Regions from separate parts of the Variovorax sp. GW460-12-1-14-LB1 genome, predicted to be linked through region 3. Evidence: predicted binding sites of a transcription regulator. Region 3 holds the regulator's gene; each other region holds the start of a gene.
The links. The regulator HrcA, encoded in region 3, represses chaperone genes, less so after heat shock. The targets are predictions, from matches to a motif close to TTAGCACTCNNNNNNNNNGAGTGCTAA.
Positions count from the first base shown of each region.

Region 1: the regulator HrcA is predicted to act here: its motif matches at 2,275-2,301, upstream of AC07Y4_RS22150 (co-chaperone GroES).
Region 2: the regulator HrcA is predicted to act here: its motif matches at 1,756-1,782, upstream of rpoH (RNA polymerase sigma factor RpoH).

Region 1 covers NZ_JBWKYF010000048.1:16,252-22,257, reverse strand. Annotated here, with positions in the region: gene AC07Y4_RS22160 (copper-transporting P-type ATPase) at 1-1,364, opposite strand, end outside; gene AC07Y4_RS22155 (cupredoxin domain-containing protein) at 1,520-2,011, opposite strand; gene AC07Y4_RS22150 (co-chaperone GroES) at 2,388-2,678, shown strand; gene groL (chaperonin GroEL) at 2,735-4,390, shown strand; gene xylB (xylulokinase) at 4,463-5,929, opposite strand; gene AC07Y4_RS22135 (AraC family transcriptional regulator) at 5,982-6,006, opposite strand, start outside.
Region 2 covers NZ_JBWKYF010000023.1:6,141-12,146, forward strand. Annotated here, with positions in the region: gene AC07Y4_RS14000 (aminotransferase class IV family protein) at 1-642, opposite strand, end outside; gene AC07Y4_RS14005 (LysR substrate-binding domain-containing protein) at 757-1,674, shown strand; gene rpoH (RNA polymerase sigma factor RpoH) at 1,811-2,752, shown strand; gene AC07Y4_RS14015 (DNA alkylation repair protein) at 2,820-3,650, opposite strand; gene AC07Y4_RS14020 (SCO family protein) at 3,667-4,287, opposite strand; gene cyoE (heme o synthase) at 4,305-5,210, opposite strand; gene AC07Y4_RS14030 (COX15/CtaA family protein) at 5,207-6,006, opposite strand, start outside.
Region 3 covers NZ_JBWKYF010000020.1:1,050-7,055, forward strand. Annotated here, with positions in the region: gene AC07Y4_RS12670 (recombinase family protein) at 1-535, shown strand, start outside; gene hrcA (heat-inducible transcriptional repressor HrcA) at 586-1,593, shown strand; tRNA gene AC07Y4_RS12680 (tRNA-Ile) at 1,629-1,705, shown strand; gene AC07Y4_RS12685 (efflux RND transporter periplasmic adaptor subunit) at 1,936-3,093, shown strand; gene AC07Y4_RS12690 (efflux RND transporter permease subunit) at 3,113-6,006, shown strand, end outside.

The DNA.
Region 1 (6,006 bases), on a different contig from region 3:
AGGCGCAGCACCTCGTCGGCGGTGAAGCCGGGCGCAGGCACCGCGCGCTCGAACTGCGGGCGGCCTTCCGTCAGGGTGCCGGTCTTGTCGACGATGAGCGCATCGACCTTGCGGAAGTTCTCGATCGCGGCGGCATCGCGGAACAGCACGCCCTGCGTGGCCGCCTTGCCGGTGGCCACCATGATCGACATCGGCGTCGCAAGGCCGAGCGCACAGGGGCAGGCAATGATGAGCACCGCCACGGCATTGATGAGGCCGTAGACCAAGCTGGGCTGCGGCCCGAAGAACCCCCAGGCGAAGAAGGTCAGCACCGCGATGGCGATCACCGTCATCACGAAGTAGCCGGCGACCTGGTCGGCCATCCGCTGCATCGGCGCGCGCGAGCGCTGGGCTTGCGCCACCATCTGCACGATGCTCGCGAGCACGGTCTGCGAGCCGACCTTTTCCGACTGCATGACGAGGGCGCCGTTGGTGTTGAGCGTCGCGCCGATGAGCTTGTCGCCCACGCGCTTGGTCACGGGCAGCGGCTCGCCGGTGAGCATCGACTCGTCGACCGCGCTGCCGCCTTCGATCACCACGCCGTCCACCGGCACCTTTTCACCGGGGCGCACGCGCAGCTTGTCGCCCACATGCACGTGGCCGATGGGCACGTCTTCCTCGGTGCCGTCGGCGCCGATCCGGCGCGCCGTCTTGGGCGCGAGCCCCAGCAGCGACTTGATGGCCGCGGAGGTTTGCGAGCGCGCCTTGAGCTCGAGGATCTGGCCCAGCAGGGTGAGCGAAATGATCACCGCCGCCGCCTCGAAGTAGACCGACACGCGCCCCATCGACACGAACGACGCGGGGAACACGCCCGGCGCCACCGTGGCCACGACGCTGTAGGCAAAGGCGGCGGCCGTGCCCAGGCCGATCAGGGTCCACATGTTCGGGCTGCGGTTCGCCACCGACTGCACCGCGCGCACAAAGAACGGCCAGCCGGCCCACAGCACTATGGGAACAGTGAGCACGAGCTCGATCCAGCTTTGCGTGCCCATCTCGAACCACTGCAGGCGGTGGCCGGCCATGGCGAGCACGGTGACGACAACGCTGAGCGGCAGCGTCCAGAAGAAGCGCCGCTTGAAGTCTTTCAGCTCGGGATCTTCGCCCTCGTCGAGGGTCGGCATCTCGGGCCCCAGCGTCATGCCGCACTTGGGGCAGTTGCCCGGGTGGTCCTGCCGGATCTCCGGGTGCATGGGGCAGGTGTAGACCGTGCCTTGCGCAGCGGGCTGCGCAGGGTCCGCGGGCGCATGCCCGTGCGATGCGTGGTGATCGTGGTGGCCGTGATGACCGTGGGGGTGTCCTGCGTGCCTGGTGGACGTGTCGTTCATTCGCGTTCTCCGACAGGAAAGGGGGAAGCCCTTGAGGGGGAAGCGATCAGTGTCCAGGTTGACACGATGTGAAGGTCAAGCCCTGTCGCGCGATACCCTGGAAGAAAAAGCGCCGGCATGGCGGCCGGCGCGTGAAAGACGCGTGCGCAGGACGCTCACTTGCCGGCCTTGCCCACCAGCACCGCGCCCTTCATTCCGGCGTCGTAGTGGCCCGGTTGCAGGCAGCCGAAGTCGACCTTGCCGGCCTGGGTGAACTGCCAGACGATCTCGCCGGTCTTGCCCGCGGCCAGCGTGACCATGTTCGGATCGGCGTGCTCCATCTCGGGGTTCTTCTTCATGGCCTCGTAGTGCGCCAGCAGCGCCTTCTCGGTCCCGAGCACGAGCTCGTGCTTCAGGACACCGGAGTTCTTGACGACGAAGCGCACCGTCTCCCCCTGCTTGACCTTGATGTCCGCCGGCGTGAAGCGCATCGAGTCCGTCATGTCGACCTGGACCGTGCGCGTCACCTTGGCGGCCACGCCGGGCTTGCCGACGGCGGCTTCGGCATCGTGGCCGTGGCCACCGGCGTGGGTGCCCGAGGCGAAAGCACCGGCAGCGGCCAGTGCAGCCCCTGCAGCGAAAACGGTGTTGCGGAAGGTGTGTGTCATGGTGTCCTTGGAGGTTGCCGGGATGCCGCGACTCTAGGAAGCCAAGCCCGTCCACCACCGATCACCCGGATTACAAAAAGGCAATCTGCGCGCCCGACCTCTTGCGTCGGCGACATGGGAATCGCCTTATTTTGCCCGGGCAAAATATCCCAAGACGTCCCGCCCGGTGGCACCCGGCCACCCGGTGTTTCCCCGGAAAAGCACGGCGGTGCCAAACGGCGGCAAGGGCGCCGCCCTTGAAAGGTCATCGAATGCCCTTATGATTAGCACTCGCTGCTGACGAGTGCTAACAACCCTCCCATCCAGTCGACAGGTCGCCGGTTTCTCCGGCGCCCGACCACAAACAAACCCGTTTCTTACCCTTCCAGGAGATGCAATGAAACTTCGTCCTTTGGCCGATCGCGTGATCGTCAAGCGTGTTGACAGCGAAACCAAGACCGCCTCCGGCATCGTCATCCCCGACGCAGCCGCCGAAAAGCCCGATCAGGGTGAAGTCCTGGCCGTGGGCCCGGGCAAGCGCAACGACAAGGGCGAACTGGCCGCACTGACCGTCAAGGTCGGCGACCGCGTCCTGTTCGGCAAGTACAGCGGCCAGACCGTCAAGGTCGATGGCGACGAACTGCTCGTGATGAAGGAAGACGACCTGTTCGCAGTCGTCGAGAAGTAATTCTTCTCCTCTCTTTCGATCCCATCCAAATTCAATCCATTCGGAGTTAATTCATCATGGCAGCAAAAGACGTAGTCTTCGGCGGCGAAGCCCGCGCACGCATGGTCGAGGGTGTCAACATCCTGGCCAACGCAGTCAAAGTGACCCTGGGCCCCAAGGGCCGCAACGTGGTGCTCGAGCGTTCGTTCGGCGCCCCCACCGTGACCAAGGACGGTGTGTCCGTGGCCAAGGAAATCGAACTCAAGGACAAGCTGCAGAACATGGGCGCCCAGCTCGTGAAGGAAGTGGCCTCCAAGACCAGCGACAACGCTGGTGACGGCACCACGACCGCCACGGTCCTGGCACAAGCCATCGTTCGCGAAGGTTTCAAGCTGGTGGCTGCCGGCATGAACCCGATGGACCTGAAGCGCGGCATCGACAAGGCTGTCACGGCCCTGGTCGCCGAGCTGAAGAAGGCTTCCAAGCCCACCACCACCTCCAAGGAAATCGCGCAAGTCGGCTCCATCTCGGCCAACAGCGACGAAACCATCGGCAAGCTCATCGCTGACGCGATGGACAAGGTCGGCAAGGAAGGCGTGATCACCGTGGAAGACGGCAAGTCGCTGGACAGCGAACTCGACGTCGTCGAAGGCATGCAGTTCGACCGCGGCTACCTGTCGCCCTACTTCATCAACAACCCCGAGAAGCAATCGGCGCTGCTCGACAACCCCTTCGTGCTGCTGTTCGACAAGAAGATCAGCAACATCCGTGACCTGCTGCCGGTGCTGGAGCAAGTCGCCAAGGCGGGCCGTCCGCTGCTGATCATTGCCGAAGAAGTCGAAGGCGAAGCCCTGGCGACCTTGGTCGTGAACACGATCCGCGGCATCCTGAAGGTTGTGGCTGTGAAGGCTCCTGGCTTCGGCGACCGCCGCAAGGCCATGCTGGAAGACATCGCCATCCTGACGGGCGGCAAGGTCATCGCTGAAGAAGTGGGCCTGACGCTCGAAAAGGTGACGCTGGCCGACCTGGGTCAAGCCAAGCGCATCGAAGTGGGCAAGGAAAACACGATCATCATCGACGGCGCTGGCGCTGCTGGTGACATCGAAGCCCGCGTGAAGCAAGTTCGCGTTCAGATCGAAGAAGCGACCAGCGACTACGACCGTGAGAAGCTGCAAGAGCGCGTGGCCAAGCTGGCCGGCGGCGTGGCAGTGATCAAGGTTGGCGCTGCCACCGAAGTCGAAATGAAGGAAAAGAAGGCTCGCGTCGAAGACGCCCTGCACGCCACCCGCGCTGCAGTGGAAGAAGGCGTTGTGGCTGGTGGCGGCGTGGCTCTGCTGCGTGCCAAGCAAGCTGTGGGCGACTCGGTCAAGGGCGACAACGCTGATCAAGAAGCCGGCATCAAGCTGGTGCTGAAGGCCATCGAAGCCCCCCTGCGCGAAATCGTGAACAACGCCGGCGGCGAAGCCTCGGTGGTGGTGAACGCTGTGTTGGCCGGCAAGGGCAACTACGGCTTCAACGCTGCGAACGACACGTACGGCGACATGCTCGAGCTGGGCATCCTGGACCCGACGAAGGTCACCCGCACCGCACTGCAGAACGCCGCTTCGGTGTCCTCGCTGCTGCTGACGACCGAAGCCATGGTTGCTGACGCACCCAAGGACGAGTCCGGCGCTGGCGGCGGCGGCATGCCCGACATGGGTGGCATGGGCGGCATGGGCGGCATGGGCATGTAATTGCCCGGCTGAGCTCTGCTCACCAACGCAAAAAGGGCCGCGCAAGCGGCCCTTTTTCTTTGCGCGGAAGGTTCAGCGGAACTGGTCGCGCAGCGCCATGTAGAGCACCTGAAAACGCGCATGACGCGTCTTGTGTGCGCCAGCGCCTTCGGATGAAGGCGTCAGCGTCTGCTTCACCGGCGGCAGCGTGCACACCTCGGCCACAGCACCGCCATCGGCCAGCCACGCCAGCCGCGCCGCACCGAGCGCACCGCCCGTCTCGCTGCCTGCATAGAGCGTGAGCGACACCTGGAAGATGTCGGCCAGCAACTGCCCCCACCACACACTGCGCGCACCGCCCCCCACGAGCGCGACCTCGCGCAGCGGCATGTCGGCCGGCAGGCGCAGCGTGTCGAAGCCATCGCGCAAGCCGAAGCTCACGCCCTCGACCACGGCATAGGCGATCTCTGCGGGGCCTTGTGCATGCGTCAGGCCGAACAACGTGCCCTGCGCATTCGGGTTGTTGTGCGGCGAGCGTTCGCCCGACAGGTACGGCAGGAACAGCGGGCAGCGCGCCCGGTCCGCCAACGCAACCGACGCCGCCGCCTCGAGCAACGCCGCCTCGTCCGCGAACTTGAAGGTCTTCGCCGCCCAGCTCACCGCGCTGGCGGCCGAGAGCATCACCGACATCTGGTGCCAGCGCCTGGGCAGCGCGTGGCAGAAGGCGTGCATCGCCTGCGCGGGGTTCGGCAGGAAGCGGTCGGTCGAGACGAACACCACGCCCGAGGTGCCGAGCGAGACGAAGCCCTGCCCCGGCTCCACGAGCCCCATGCCGACCGCGCTGGCGGCGTTGTCGCCCGCGCCGCCGGCGATCTTCACGCCCTCGCGCAGCCCCCAGCGCGCCGCCAGTTCCGGCTTGAGCAGCGCGGAGACTTCGCTGCCCTCGACCAGCCGCGGCATGTGATCGCGCGTGAGCCCCGTGGCGGCGAGCAGTTCGTCGGACCAGTCGCGCGCGCCCACGTCGAGCCACAGCGTGCCGGCCGCGTCGGACATCTCGCTGACCGCCTCGCCGCTGAGCATGAAGCGCAGCCAGTCCTTGGGCAGCAGCACGCGCGCCACGCGGGCGAAGACCTCGGGCTCGTGCTCGCGCACCCACAGCAGCTTGGGCGCGGTGAAGCCGGGCATCGCGAGGTTGCCCGCGATCTCGCCCAGGCGCGGCACGGCGCGCGTGAGCGCCTCGCACTGCGCACCGCTGCGGCCGTCGTTCCAGAGGATGGCCGGGCGCAGCACGTCGCCCGCCGCATCGAACAGCGTGGCACCGTGCATCTGGCCCGACAGGCCGATGGCGCGCACCTGCGCCAGCGCCTCGGCATGCGTGGTGCGCAACTCGGCCATGACCGCCTCGAGCGCCTGCCACCATTGGGCAGGCGCCTGCTCGGACCACAGCGGCTGCGGCCGGTCGACCGTGAGCGGTGCGCGTGCCACGCCGACGATGCGGTGATCGTCCGCGAGCAGCAATGCCTTGAGCTCGGACGTGCCGAGGTCGAGTCCCAGATACAAGATGGTCTCCCTGATGGCGCCTTCGGAGCGGGCGCGTTCGCCTTGAAAGAAATCAGCCGAAGCGCGTGTCGGCCTGG
Region 2 (6,006 bases), on a different contig from region 3:
GCGCTGCGGGACACCGAGCCCTTCGAGCTGCCGGCGCACGATGCCCATGGTGGTGCCCACGAGGATCTCGGCCTCGGGCCACACCACCGCCTCGCCGTCCCAGAAGGCCAGGTTCCAGATCGATGCTTCGCCGAGCCGGCCGTGCCGGTCGAGAAAGGCCGCGTCGTCGAAGCCCTGCGCGACGGCCTGGCGCAGCAGCTGGGTCTTGGCGCCTTCGCCGACGTGCTTCACGGCCGGCAGGAAGCGCTCGTGCTCGATCGCGGCCAGGGTCAGCGGGCCGGCGGGGCCGTTGGAAGGCGGGCCGGTGCGGATCAGCATCTCGGGCACTGCGTCGGCCGCGGTGAACTCGCCGGCCGGGGAGTAGACGGTGGCGGTCAGCGACAGGTCGGCTGGGCCGGCCGCAAGCGCCGCCCGCAGGTGGGCGCGCACCGTGTCGTCGGGCAGCGCCTGGCCGAACAGGGTCTGCGAGGCGAAGCGCAGCCGTGCCAGGTGGAGGTCGAGGCCCTGCACCCGGCCGCCGCGCACCTGCATGGCCGTGAAGTGGGCGTGGCCGGCGAAGGCGAGCGACGCCAGGTCCGCGGCGGGCAACGGCTGGCCGTTGCGCTGCACGACAAAGAAAGAAGAAGGGACGCTGGCGGACATGGTTTCGTTGCTCCTGGAGGGGATGGATCATCAAGTTCTTGAACTATCCCGCGTTGACTTTCCTAGGAGAAACGAATAGTTTTTGGAAAATCATCAAAAACCATTTGAAGATCGATGCACCCCAGACTGCTCCCCGGCACCCGTGCCCTGCGCACCTTCGAGGCCGCCGGGCGGCACCTGAACTTCACCCGGGCCGCCGAGGAAGTCGGGCTGACACCGGCGGCCGTGAGCCACCAGATCAAGGAGATCGAGGACCAGCTGGGCGTGGTGCTGTTCACGCGCACCAGCCGCAGCATCCGCCTCACGCCGGCCGGCGCCGTGTGGTTCGAGGCCACCGCCGACGCGCTCGACACCCTGCGCCGCGCCGCCGGCCGCGCCCGGCGCATGGCGCGCGGGGCGGCGACGCTGCGGCTGTCGACCAGCGCCCGCTTCGCGACCAACTGGCTGCTGCCCCGGCTGCCGCAGTTCCGCGCCGCGAACCCGGGGCTGGAACTGGGTTTCGATATTTCCGACGCGCTGCGGGATTTCGACGCCGACGACATCGACGTAGCGATCCGCTTCGGCACCGGCAAAAACCCGGGCACGCGCGCGCAGCGGCTGTTCGACACCGTCATCGTGCCGGTCTGCAGCCCCAGGCTGCTCGCCAGCGGGCCCCCGCTGGCAACGCCGCGCGACCTGCTCCAGCACACGCTGTGCTACGTCGACTGGAAGACCGACGGCATGGTCTGGCCCAACTGGCCGATGTGGATGGCCGCGGCGGGCATCGAGGGCTTCGACGACAGCCACTGCATCGGCTTCGCCGACTCGAGCGACGTGGTGCGCGCCGTCACCGAGAGCGGCATGGTCGGCCTGGCCGACCTGGACATGATCGGCGCCGACCTCGCCCAGGGCCGGCTGGTGCGGCTGTTCGACATCGGCGTGCCCATGGCAGCGGGCTACGCCTACCACCTCGTCTACCCGGAAGGCAGCGCCCGGGACCCGCGCATCCTGGCGTTCCAGGACTGGCTGCTGGGGCAGGCGTCCAGGACTTGAAAAACGCCAAACGGCATACAAATACCCAACAAATCGCGGCAAAAGCTATCGCAACGATAGAAACCCAAGGGAACCCTTGGCTTAGCACTCCCTCTAACCGAGTGCTAATATGGCCAACACAAAGGAGTTTCCCCTGATGACAACGCTGTCTGGAGTCTCTGCCAACCAGCTGGCCGTCGCCAACCCCTGGTCGATGGTCCCCCCGCTGGGCAACCTGGATGCCTACATTTCGGCCGCCAACCGCCTGCCGCTGCTCACGCTCGAAGAAGAGCAGGGCTTCGCACGCAAGTTGCGCGACCAGAACGACCTCGAAGCCGCCGGTGCGCTGATCCTGTCGCACCTGCGCCTGGTCGTGTCCATTTCCCGCCAGTACCTGGGCTACGGGCTGCCGCACGGCGACCTGATCCAGGAAGGCAACGTCGGTCTCATGAAGGCCGTGAAGCGTTTCGACCCCGACCAGGGCGTGCGGCTGGTGAGCTACGCCATGCACTGGATCAAGGCCGAGATCCACGAATACATCCTGAAGAACTGGCGCATGGTCAAGGTCGCGACGACCAAGGCCCAGCGCAAGCTGTTCTTCAATCTGCGCTCGATGAAGCAGGGTTTCAAGGCCGACTCGGCCGCGGCCGACAACGGCACGCACCGCGAGACGCTGAGCCCCGACGAGGTCTCGCAGATGGCCACGCGCCTGAACGTGAAGCCCGAGGAAGTGCTCGAGATGGAAACCCGCCTGTCGGGCGGCGACGTGCTGCTCGATCCGGGTCCGTCCGATGACGGCGACGAAGGCTTCGGCCCCATCGCCTACCTGGCCGACGCCACGCAGGAACCGACCGCCCTGCTCGAATCGCAGCAGCGCGACCGCCTGTCGAGCGACGGCATCGCCACCGCCCTGGAGGTGCTGGACGACCGCAGCCGCCGCATCGTCGAAGAGCGCTGGCTCAAGGTGAACGACGACGGCTCGGGCGGCATGACGCTGCACGACCTGGCCGCGGTGTACGGCGTGAGCGCCGAACGCATCCGCCAGATCGAAGTGGCGGCGATGAAGAAGATGAAGAAGGCGCTGGCCGAGTACGCGTAAGCGTCACGACCGCCCTCCTCCACGAAAAAGCCCGGCAGTGCCGGGCTTTTTTTCGTTCGGGGGCGCTTCAGGGCGTCGACTTGGTCAGCGTGCGCAACGCCCGCTTCGCGATGTAGCGGGTCTCGGCGACCGGCGATTCGGCCACCCAGCGCGTGCACAGCGTCTCGACCCACTCGGGCTGCGTCTTGCTGGCGTCGTTGAGCCAGTTGGCGACCGAGTTCTGCACGTAGCGATGCGCGTCGGCGCGCAGCGGCTCCAGCAGCGGCAGCGCCAGCCAGGGCTCGGCCTTCAGCGTCTCGATCTGCGCGCACCACACGCCGCGCGGGCGCGTGAGCTCGCTGGCGAAGCGGCGCACGTTCGGATCGGCATCGGTCACCCAGGGCTGCAGCAGCGCCAGCGCCTCGTCGAGCGAATCGATGACGCTGTCACGCACCGCCATCCAGGCGAACTCGCGCACGCCGAAATGCGGGTCGGCGGCAAAGCGGCGCACGGCGTCGAGCTGGGCCGCCAGCGGCAGGCCCGACAGCGTGATCCACTGCACCGCCCAGCAGCGCGCCACGTCGCTCGCGTGCGTGGCCAGCCGGTAGGCCACGGCATCGCGTTCGGCGTGTTCGGCCGTCATGTCGTACAGCGCCCGCGCGATGTGGCTGTGGCGCTGCATGGGCTTGAAGGCGGCCAGCATGGCGAGCGTGTCGTCCAGCCGTTCGTGCGCCGCGTCGAGGCCGACATGGCCCGCCACGCTGCGCGCGAGCAGCGGCAGTTCGAGCGCGAGGAATTCGTTGAGGTTGACGGTCTCGAGCAGCCCGCCGTTCAGCGCGCCCAGCACCTCGGGCGGGATGAGCGCGATGCGGAACGCGCCCTTGCGCGACTTCAGGTGCGCGACCGATGCGGCGTCCATGCCCCGGGCGCCCGGCTCAGGACGCGAGCAGCGTCTTCAGGTCCGACACCATCGCCGGCACGCCCGCGCCGTAGCGCGCGTAGAGCCGCAGGCGGCCCTGCGGGTCGTAGATGTAGCTGGCGGCCGAGTGGTCCATGGCGTAGCTGGTCGGCGTCTTGCCGTCGACCTTCTTGTAGTAGACCTTGAAGTCTTTCGCGACGGCGGCCAGCTGCTCGGGCGTGGGAATGAGCGCCACGAAGCTCGGGTCGAAGGCGCCCATGTAGGCCTTGAGCACCTCGGGGGTGTCGCGCGCCGGATCGACGGTGACGAACAGCACCTGCAGCTTGCTGCCGTCGGCGCCGAGCTGCTGCTTGACCTGCGCCATCTCGGTCATGGTGGTCGGGCAGACGTCGGGGCACTGCACGTAGCCGAAGAACAGCACGACCGCCTTGCCCTTGAAGTCGGCCAGCGTGCGCACCTTGCCGTCGGCGTCGGTGAGCGAGAAGTCTTTGGCGTAGTCGGCGCCCGTGATGTCGACCGCCTGGAAGCTCTGCTTCGGCTGCTCGCTACAGGCCGAAAGGCCCAGGCCCAACGTGGCCGAGGCGGCCACCCAGCCGGCCGTGGCGGCGATCGATTTCAGGGCATTGCGCTTGTTCATGGGCAGGTCAGGTCCGGTCAGCGGAGGTAATGGTCGACGAGCAGCGCCGCGAACAGCACGCTCAGGTGGATGAGCGAAAACCGGAAGGTCTTGCGCGCCAGCGTGTCGGAGTAGTTACGCCACAGCGCGAAGGCATAGCCGGTGAAGCCGATGCTCACGCCGATGGCGACCACGAGATAGAGCCAGCCGCTCATGCCGTAGATGAAGGGCATCAGGCAGGCGGCGAACAGGATGAAGGTGTACAGCAGCACCTGCAGCCGCGTGAACTCGTTGCCGTGCGTCACGGGCAGCATCGGCAGGCCGGCCTTGCGGTAGTCCTCGACGCGGTACAGCGCCAGCGCCCAGAAGTGCGGCGGGGTCCACAGGAAGATGATCAGGAACAGGATCAGCGCCTCGGGGCCGACGTCGCCCGTCATGGCGGCCCAGCCCAGCACCGGCGGCATGGCGCCCGAGGCGCCGCCGATCACGATGTTCTGCGGCGTCAGCGGCTTCAGGATGACGGTGTAGATCACCGCGTAGCCGACGAAGGTGGCAAACGTGAGCCACATGGTCAGCGGGTTGACCGTGAACCACAGCAGCGCCGAGCCCGCCGCGCACAACAGCGCCGAGAACACCAGCGCCTGCATGTCGCTGAGCTGCCCGCGCGCCGTGGGGCGCCAGGCGGTGCGCTTCATCTTGGCGTCGATGCCCTTCTCGACCAGGCAGTTGAACGCCGCTGCCGCGCCGGCCACCAGCCAGATACCGATGCAAGCCAGCACGCCGCGCTGCACATCGGCCCACGACGGCAGGCCGGGCACGGCCAGCACCATGCCGATGAGCGCGCAGAACACGATCAGCTGCACCACGCGCGGCTTGGTGAGCGCGTAGAACTGGCGCAGCACGTTGGCGGTGCTGGCGTGCTGAACAGGAATCGGGGTGCTCACGCGGTGGCTTTCTTCGGTTGGGGGGTGCCGCGCGCATTGTCGACGGCGCGCGGAATCGGTGCAGCGGCGGCGCTTTCGCGCCGGCTCTCGCACAGCGCCCAGGTCAGGACCACGGCCAGCGCCGCGGCACCGCCCGTGTGGAGCACGGCGGCGGCCAGCGGCCAGCCGAGCAGCACGTTGCCCAGGCCCGTGGCCAGCTGCAGCAGCGCCAGCCCGAGCAGCCAGCGGGCCTGCGGGCGCAGCGCCTCGAGGCGGCGCAGGCGCCAGGCCAGCAGGCCGAGCGCCACGAACACGGCATACGCCATGAGGCGGTGCACGTAGTGGATGGCGGTGAGGGCGGAAAAGTCGAGCGGCTGGCCGTCGCCGGTCACGCCGAGATGGCGCCAGATCTCGAAGCCCTGCGCGAAGTTCATCGGCGGCCACCAGCTGTCCTGGCAGGTCGGGAACTGCGTGCAGGCCAGCACCGCGTAGTTGGTGCTGACCCAGCCACCGAGCGCGATCTGCAGCACCAGCAGCACCGCCGTGGCGATCAGCCCGTTACGCAGGGCCGGCGACACGGCCGTGGGCAGGCGCTGCGCCGCCACCTGGCGGTAGCGCACCGCCTGGATGCACAGCAGCGCGAGCAGCACGATGGCGCCCATCAGGTGCATCGTGACGATGGCGGGGAACAGCTTCCAGGTGACGGTCATGGCGCCGAAGGCGCCCTGCAGGCAGACCCAGACCAGCGTGGCCGCGGGCCACCAGGCGCTGAGCACGACATGGTGGTGCGCGCTGTCGACCGGCGGCGCAGGCTGGC
Region 3 (6,006 bases):
TGCGCTGCGGGGTGCGGGTGTGCGCCGAATTTTCTCGGAGAAGACGAGCGGGGTAGGGCCTCGACCCGAGTTGCACAAGGCTCTGGCTTTCCTTGAGCCGGGGCATACGCTGGTGGTCTACAAGCTGGATCGGTTGGCGCGCAGCCTGAAGGATTTGCTGCAGTTGTTGGACCGTCTCAAGGCGGCGGGCTGCTCGGTGAAATCACTGACCGAGCCTATCGACACATCTTCTGCGATGGGCGAGTTCGTGCTGCAGATACTGGGCGCGGTCGCTCAGCTTGAGCGGGCGATCATTCGGGAGCGGTGCGAGGCCGGGCGCGTGGCTGCTCGGGCGCGTGGCGTGCTGTTCGGGCGTCAGCCGCTGGTTACCGGCGATGAGGCCAGGGTGGCCGCGATCCTCTACCGGGAGGGCTTTACGTTGGGGGAGATTGCGCTGATGTTCGGTGTCTCGCCTACGGCGGTCCGGTCTGCGCTGGTGAGGGATGGAGTCACGCGAAGGGCGTGGGGTGGTAGCCGGCGCCGTCGATTGAGCTAGTCTCGTCGTCGGCGACCGAATTTTTTAACGTACAACACTAAAATCTTGCAATGCTGGACGACCGTGCCAAGTTGCTGTTGAAGACGCTGGTCGAGCGTTACATCGCCGATGGGCAACCCGTCGGATCGCGCACGCTCTCGCGTTCGGCAGGGCTGGATCTCTCGCCCGCGACCATCCGCAACGTCATGTCCGACCTCGAGGCGCTGGGACTCATTGCCAGCCCCCACACCTCAGCCGGGCGCGTGCCGACCACGCGCGGCTACCGGCTCTTCGTCGACACCATGCTGACCGCGCAGCGCGAGCAGATGAGCACGCCGAGCCTGGCGGCCGACCAGCCGCAGAAGGTGATCGCCAACGCCGCGCACCTGCTGTCGAACCTGTCGCAGTTCGTGGGCGTCGTGATGGCGCCGCGGCGCGTCTCGGTGTTCAAGCAGATCGAATTCCTGCGCCTGTCGGAGCGGCGGCTGCTGGTGATCATCGTCTCGCCCGACGGCGACGTGCAGAACCGCGTGATCTTCCCGGAATCCGACTACTCGCAGTCGCAGCTGGTGGAAGCCTCGAACTACATCAACGCGCACTTCGCGGGCCTGACGATCGAGCAGGTGCGCGACCGCCTGCAGTCCGAGGTCGAGAAGCTGCGCGGTGAAATCGCCGCGCTGATGCAGGCCGCGGTGCAGGTCAGCTCCGAAGTGCTCACCGACGCCCAGGCCGACGACGTCGTGATTTCCGGCGAGCGCAACCTGCTGTCGGTGACCGATTTTTCCAGCGACATGGGGCAGCTGCGGCGCGCCTTCGATCTTTTTGAAGAGAAGGCGCAGCTGATGCGGCTGCTCGACGTGTCGAGCAAGGCCGAGGGCGTGCGCATCTTCATCGGCGGCGAAAGCCAGGTCGTGCCCTTCGAGGAGTTGTCCATCGTCAGCGCCAACTACGAGGTCGACGGCCAGGTGGTGGGCACGCTGGGCGTGATCGGCCCGACCCGCATGCCGTACGACCGCATGATCCAGATCGTGGACATCACGTCGCGGCTGGTGAGCAACGCGCTGAGCCACCGCAAGTAAGCGGCCGCGCGCGGCGCATAGAATCGGGCCCGCGTGGGCCGTTAGCTCAGTTGGTTAGAGCAGCGGACTCATAATCCGTTGGTCGAGTGTTCAAGCCACTCACGGCCTACCACCACACATTCCCCCTCTGTAGACACTCCGACGAAGGCCGCATTGCGCGGCCTTTTTCCTTGCAGCTGCGGGGGCGCGAGCAAGGCCTGCGGCCGCCGCCGATTTCACCTACGGCAAACACAGGATTCCTTCAGGTTGCAATGCAACATCGAAGGCAGAATGCACCATTTGAGTGCAAATGTAACGAGCCGGGTGATCCCTGCGCACGCCGCACTGCGATTCCCGATGGCCATGACCCCGCTTTTCAAGCTCCTGCTTCCGATGTCCCTGCTCGCGCTCGCTGCATGCGGCGCCAAGCAGGCCTCCACCACCGATGACGCGCCGCCCGAAGTCGGCGTGGTGGCGCTGCACGCCAGCGACGTGGCCGTGCACACCGAGCTCGCGGGCCGCACGGCCGCCTACCGCGTCTCCGAGGTGAGGCCGCAGGTCAACGGCATCGTGCGCAAGCGGCTGTTCGAAGAGGGCGGCATGGTCCGCGCGGGCCAAGTGCTGTACGAGATCGAGCCCGGCCCGTTCGAGGCCGCGCACGAGCAGGCGCAGGCCGCGCTGGCCACCTCGCAGGCCACCATTGCCAGCCTGCGCGGCAAGGCCGATCGCTTCGGCGAACTGGTCAAGGCCAACGCCGTGAGCAGGCAGGAACACGAAGAGGCGCAGGCGGCGCTGGTGCAGGCGCAAGCCGGCGTGAAGGCCGCGCAGGCGGCCGTGAAGGCGGCGCGCATCAACCTCGACTTCACGCGCATCACCGCGCCCATCGCGGGACGCATCGGCCGCTCCGCCGTGACCGAGGGCGCGCTCGTGGCGCCGGGCCAGGCGATGGCGCTGGCCACGATCCAGCGGCTCGATCCGATCTATGTCGACGTGGTGCAGTCGAGCCTGGAACTGACGAAGCTCAAGCGTCGCTTCATCTCGGGCGACATGGCGCCGGCCAGCACCCAGGTCCGCCTGCGCATGGAAGACGGCCTGCCTTACCCGCATGCCGGCACGCTGAAGTTCTCCGAAGTGGCCGTCGACGAGGCCACCGGCTCGGTCACGCTGCGCGCGGAATTCCCGAACCCGCAAGGGTTGCTGCTGCCGGGCATGTACGTGCGCGCGCAGGTCGAGTCTGGCGTGGAGCGTCAGGCCATCCTGGCACCGCAGCGCGGCGTGGCCCGCAACGAGAAGGGCGAGCCGACCGCGCTGGTGGTGGCGGCCGATAACAAGGTCGAGCTGCGCGCGCTCGAAGTGCGCAGCACCGAGGGCGAGCACTGGGTCGTGACCCGGGGCCTGCGCGAGGGCGACCGCCTGGTGGTCGACGGCCTGCAGCGCGCGCGCCCTGGCGAAAAAGTGAAGCCGGTGCCGGTGTCCACGGCGGGCGCATCGTCCGCTGCTGCGCCTTCTCCGGCCGATTGATGAGAAGCGACAACCTCCCGTGATCGCTCATTTCTTCATCCAGCGGCCCGTCTTCGCCTGGGTCATCGCCATCCTCATCATGCTGGCCGGCGGCGTGGCCATTCGCACGCTGCCGGTGTCGCAGTACCCGGACATCGCGCCGCCGACCGTGGTCGTGTCGGCCAACTACCCCGGCGCCTCGGCGCAGGCGGTGGAAAACAGCGTGACGCAGGTGCTCGAGCAGCAGCTCAAGGGCATCGACGGCCTGATGTACTTCAAGTCGACCAGCAGCGCGGCCGGCTGGGCCGAGATCAACGTCACCTTCCGCCAGGGCATCGACCCCGACACCGCGCAGGTGCAGGTGCAGAACAAGGTCAGCCAGGCCACCAGCCGGCTGCCGCAGGCGGTGCAGCAGCAGGGCGTGACGGTCGCCAAGTCGCAGAACAACTTCCTGCTGATCGTGGCGCTCTACGACGAGACCGGCCAGCGCACCGACACCGACATCGCCGACTGGATGGCCAGCAACCTGCGCGACCCGATCAGCCGCGTCGACGGCGTGGGCTCGGTGCAGGCCTTCGGCGCGGCGTACGCCATGCGCATCTGGCTCGACCCGCACCGGCTGGCCAGCTACCAGCTGATGCCGTCCGACGTCACGGCCGCCATCACCGCGCAGAACACGCAAGTGTCGGTGGGCGAGATCGGCGCGCGGCCATCGGCGCCGACGCAGCACCTGAACGCCACCGTCACCGCGATGTCGCGGCTGCAGACGCCCGACCAGTTCAAGGCCATCGTGCTCAAGACGCAGGCCGACGGCGCCGTGGTGCGGCTGGGCGACGTGGCACGCGTGGAGATCGGCAGCGAGTCGTATGCCGAGACCACACGCCTGAACGGCCACCCGGCCGCGGGCTCGGCCGTGATGCTGGCCCCCGGTGCCAACGCGCTGACCACGGCCCGCGCGGTGAAGGCGCGCATCGCCGAGCTCGAACGCTCGCTGCCCGCGGGCCTGCGCGTGGCCTACGCGGAAGACACGACGCGCTTCGTCAAGATCTCGATCCAGTCGGTCATCCGGACGCTGCTGGAGGCCATCGCGCTGGTGGTGGTCGTGATGTTCCTCTTCCTGCAGAACTGGCGTGCCACGGTGATCCCCGCGATCACCGTGCCGGTGGTGCTGCTGGGCACCTTTGGCGTGCTCGCGGCCTTCGGCTATTCGATCAACGTGCTCACGCTGTTCGGCATGGTGCTGGCCATCGGCCTGCTGGTGGACGACGCCATCGTGGTGGTGGAGAACGTCGAGCGCGTCATGCACGAAGAGGGGCTCGATGCGAAGGCTGCCACGATCAAATCGATGAAGGAGATCACCGGCGCGCTGGTCGGCATCGCGGTGGTGGTGTCGGCGGTGTTCCTGCCCATGGCCTTCTTCGGTGGCTCGGTGGGCGTGATCTACCGGCAGTTCTCGGTGACCATCATCGCGTCGATGGTGCTGTCGGTGGTGGTGGCCATCGTGCTCATTCCGGCGCTGTGCGCGCGCTTCCTGAAGGCCGGTGTGCCGCCGCGCACGCGCGGCTTCCTGGGTGCGTTCAACCGCCGCTTCGATGCCGCGCAGGGCCGCTACGTGGGCGTGCTGGGCCGCATCCTGCGCAAGCCGCTGCGCTTCACGGCGGTGTATGTCGCCATCGTGGCCGGCATGGGCCTGCTGTACCTGAGCCTGCCCGGCGGTTTCCTGCCGGAAGAGGACCAGGGCAGCGTGATGGTGATCGCGACGCTGCCGGCCGGCGCCACCTCGGGCCGCACTGACGAAGTGAACCGCGCCATCGAAAAGCACTTTCTCGAGACCGAGAAGGACACGACCGACACCATCTTCACGCTCACCGGCTGGAGCTACAGCGGCTCGGGGCAGAACATGGGCATGGCGTTTGTCTCGCTGAAGGACTGGTCCGAACGCGCCAGCGCCGACAAGCGCGCGCACGCCATCGTCGAGCGTGCCGGCAAGGCGCTGGCCAAACAGCAGCGCGACGCCGAGGTCTTCGGCATGGTGCCGCCGCCGATCGAGGGGCTGGGCGAATCGAACGGCTTCGAGTTCTGGCTGCAGGACACCTCGGGCATGGGCGCCGAGCGGCTGCTGCAGGCGCGCGAAAAGCTGGTGCGCGAGGCCAACAAGGACCCGCGCCTGCAGTCGGTGCGCGCCAACAGCGTGGCCGGCACGCCGCAGCTGCAGGTCGACATCGACCAGCTGAAGGCCTCGGCCCTGCGGCTGTCGCTGGACGACGTGAACACCACGCTGGGCATTGCCTGGGGCGGCAGCTACGTCAACGACTTCATCGACCGCGGCCGCGTGAAACGCGTGTACGTGCAGGCCGATGCGCCGTACCGCTCGGCGCCGGACGACATCGGCCAGTGGTTCGTGCGCGGCAGCACGGGCGCGATGACGCCGTTCTCGGCCTTTGCCACCACGCGCTGGTCGCAGGGTGCGTCGCAGCTGGAGCGCTACAACGGCTTGCCCGCGGTGCAGATTCAGGGCGCGGCCGCGCAGGGCACGAGCTCGGGCACGGCCATGGCGGCCATCGAGACCCTCGCGAAGAAGCAGAGCGGCACGGGCCAGGCCTGGAGCGGCCTGTCGTACCAGGAGCGGCTGTCGGGCGGGCAGGCGCCGCTGCTGTTCGCGCTGTCGATCCTCGTGGTCTTCCTGTGCCTGGCGGCGCTGTACGAGAGCTGGTCGGTGCCGGTGTCGGTGATGCTGGTGATTCCGCTGGGCGTGCTCGGCGCGGTGATCGCGGCGGCGCTGCGCGGGTTGTCGAACGACATCTACTTCCAGGTCGGCCTGCTCGCGACCATCGGCCTGTCGGCCAAGAACGCGATCCTGATCATCGAGTTCGCGGAGGCCGCGCTGCGCCGTGGCGTGCCGCTGCTCGAAGCGGTGGCCGAAGGCGCGCGCCT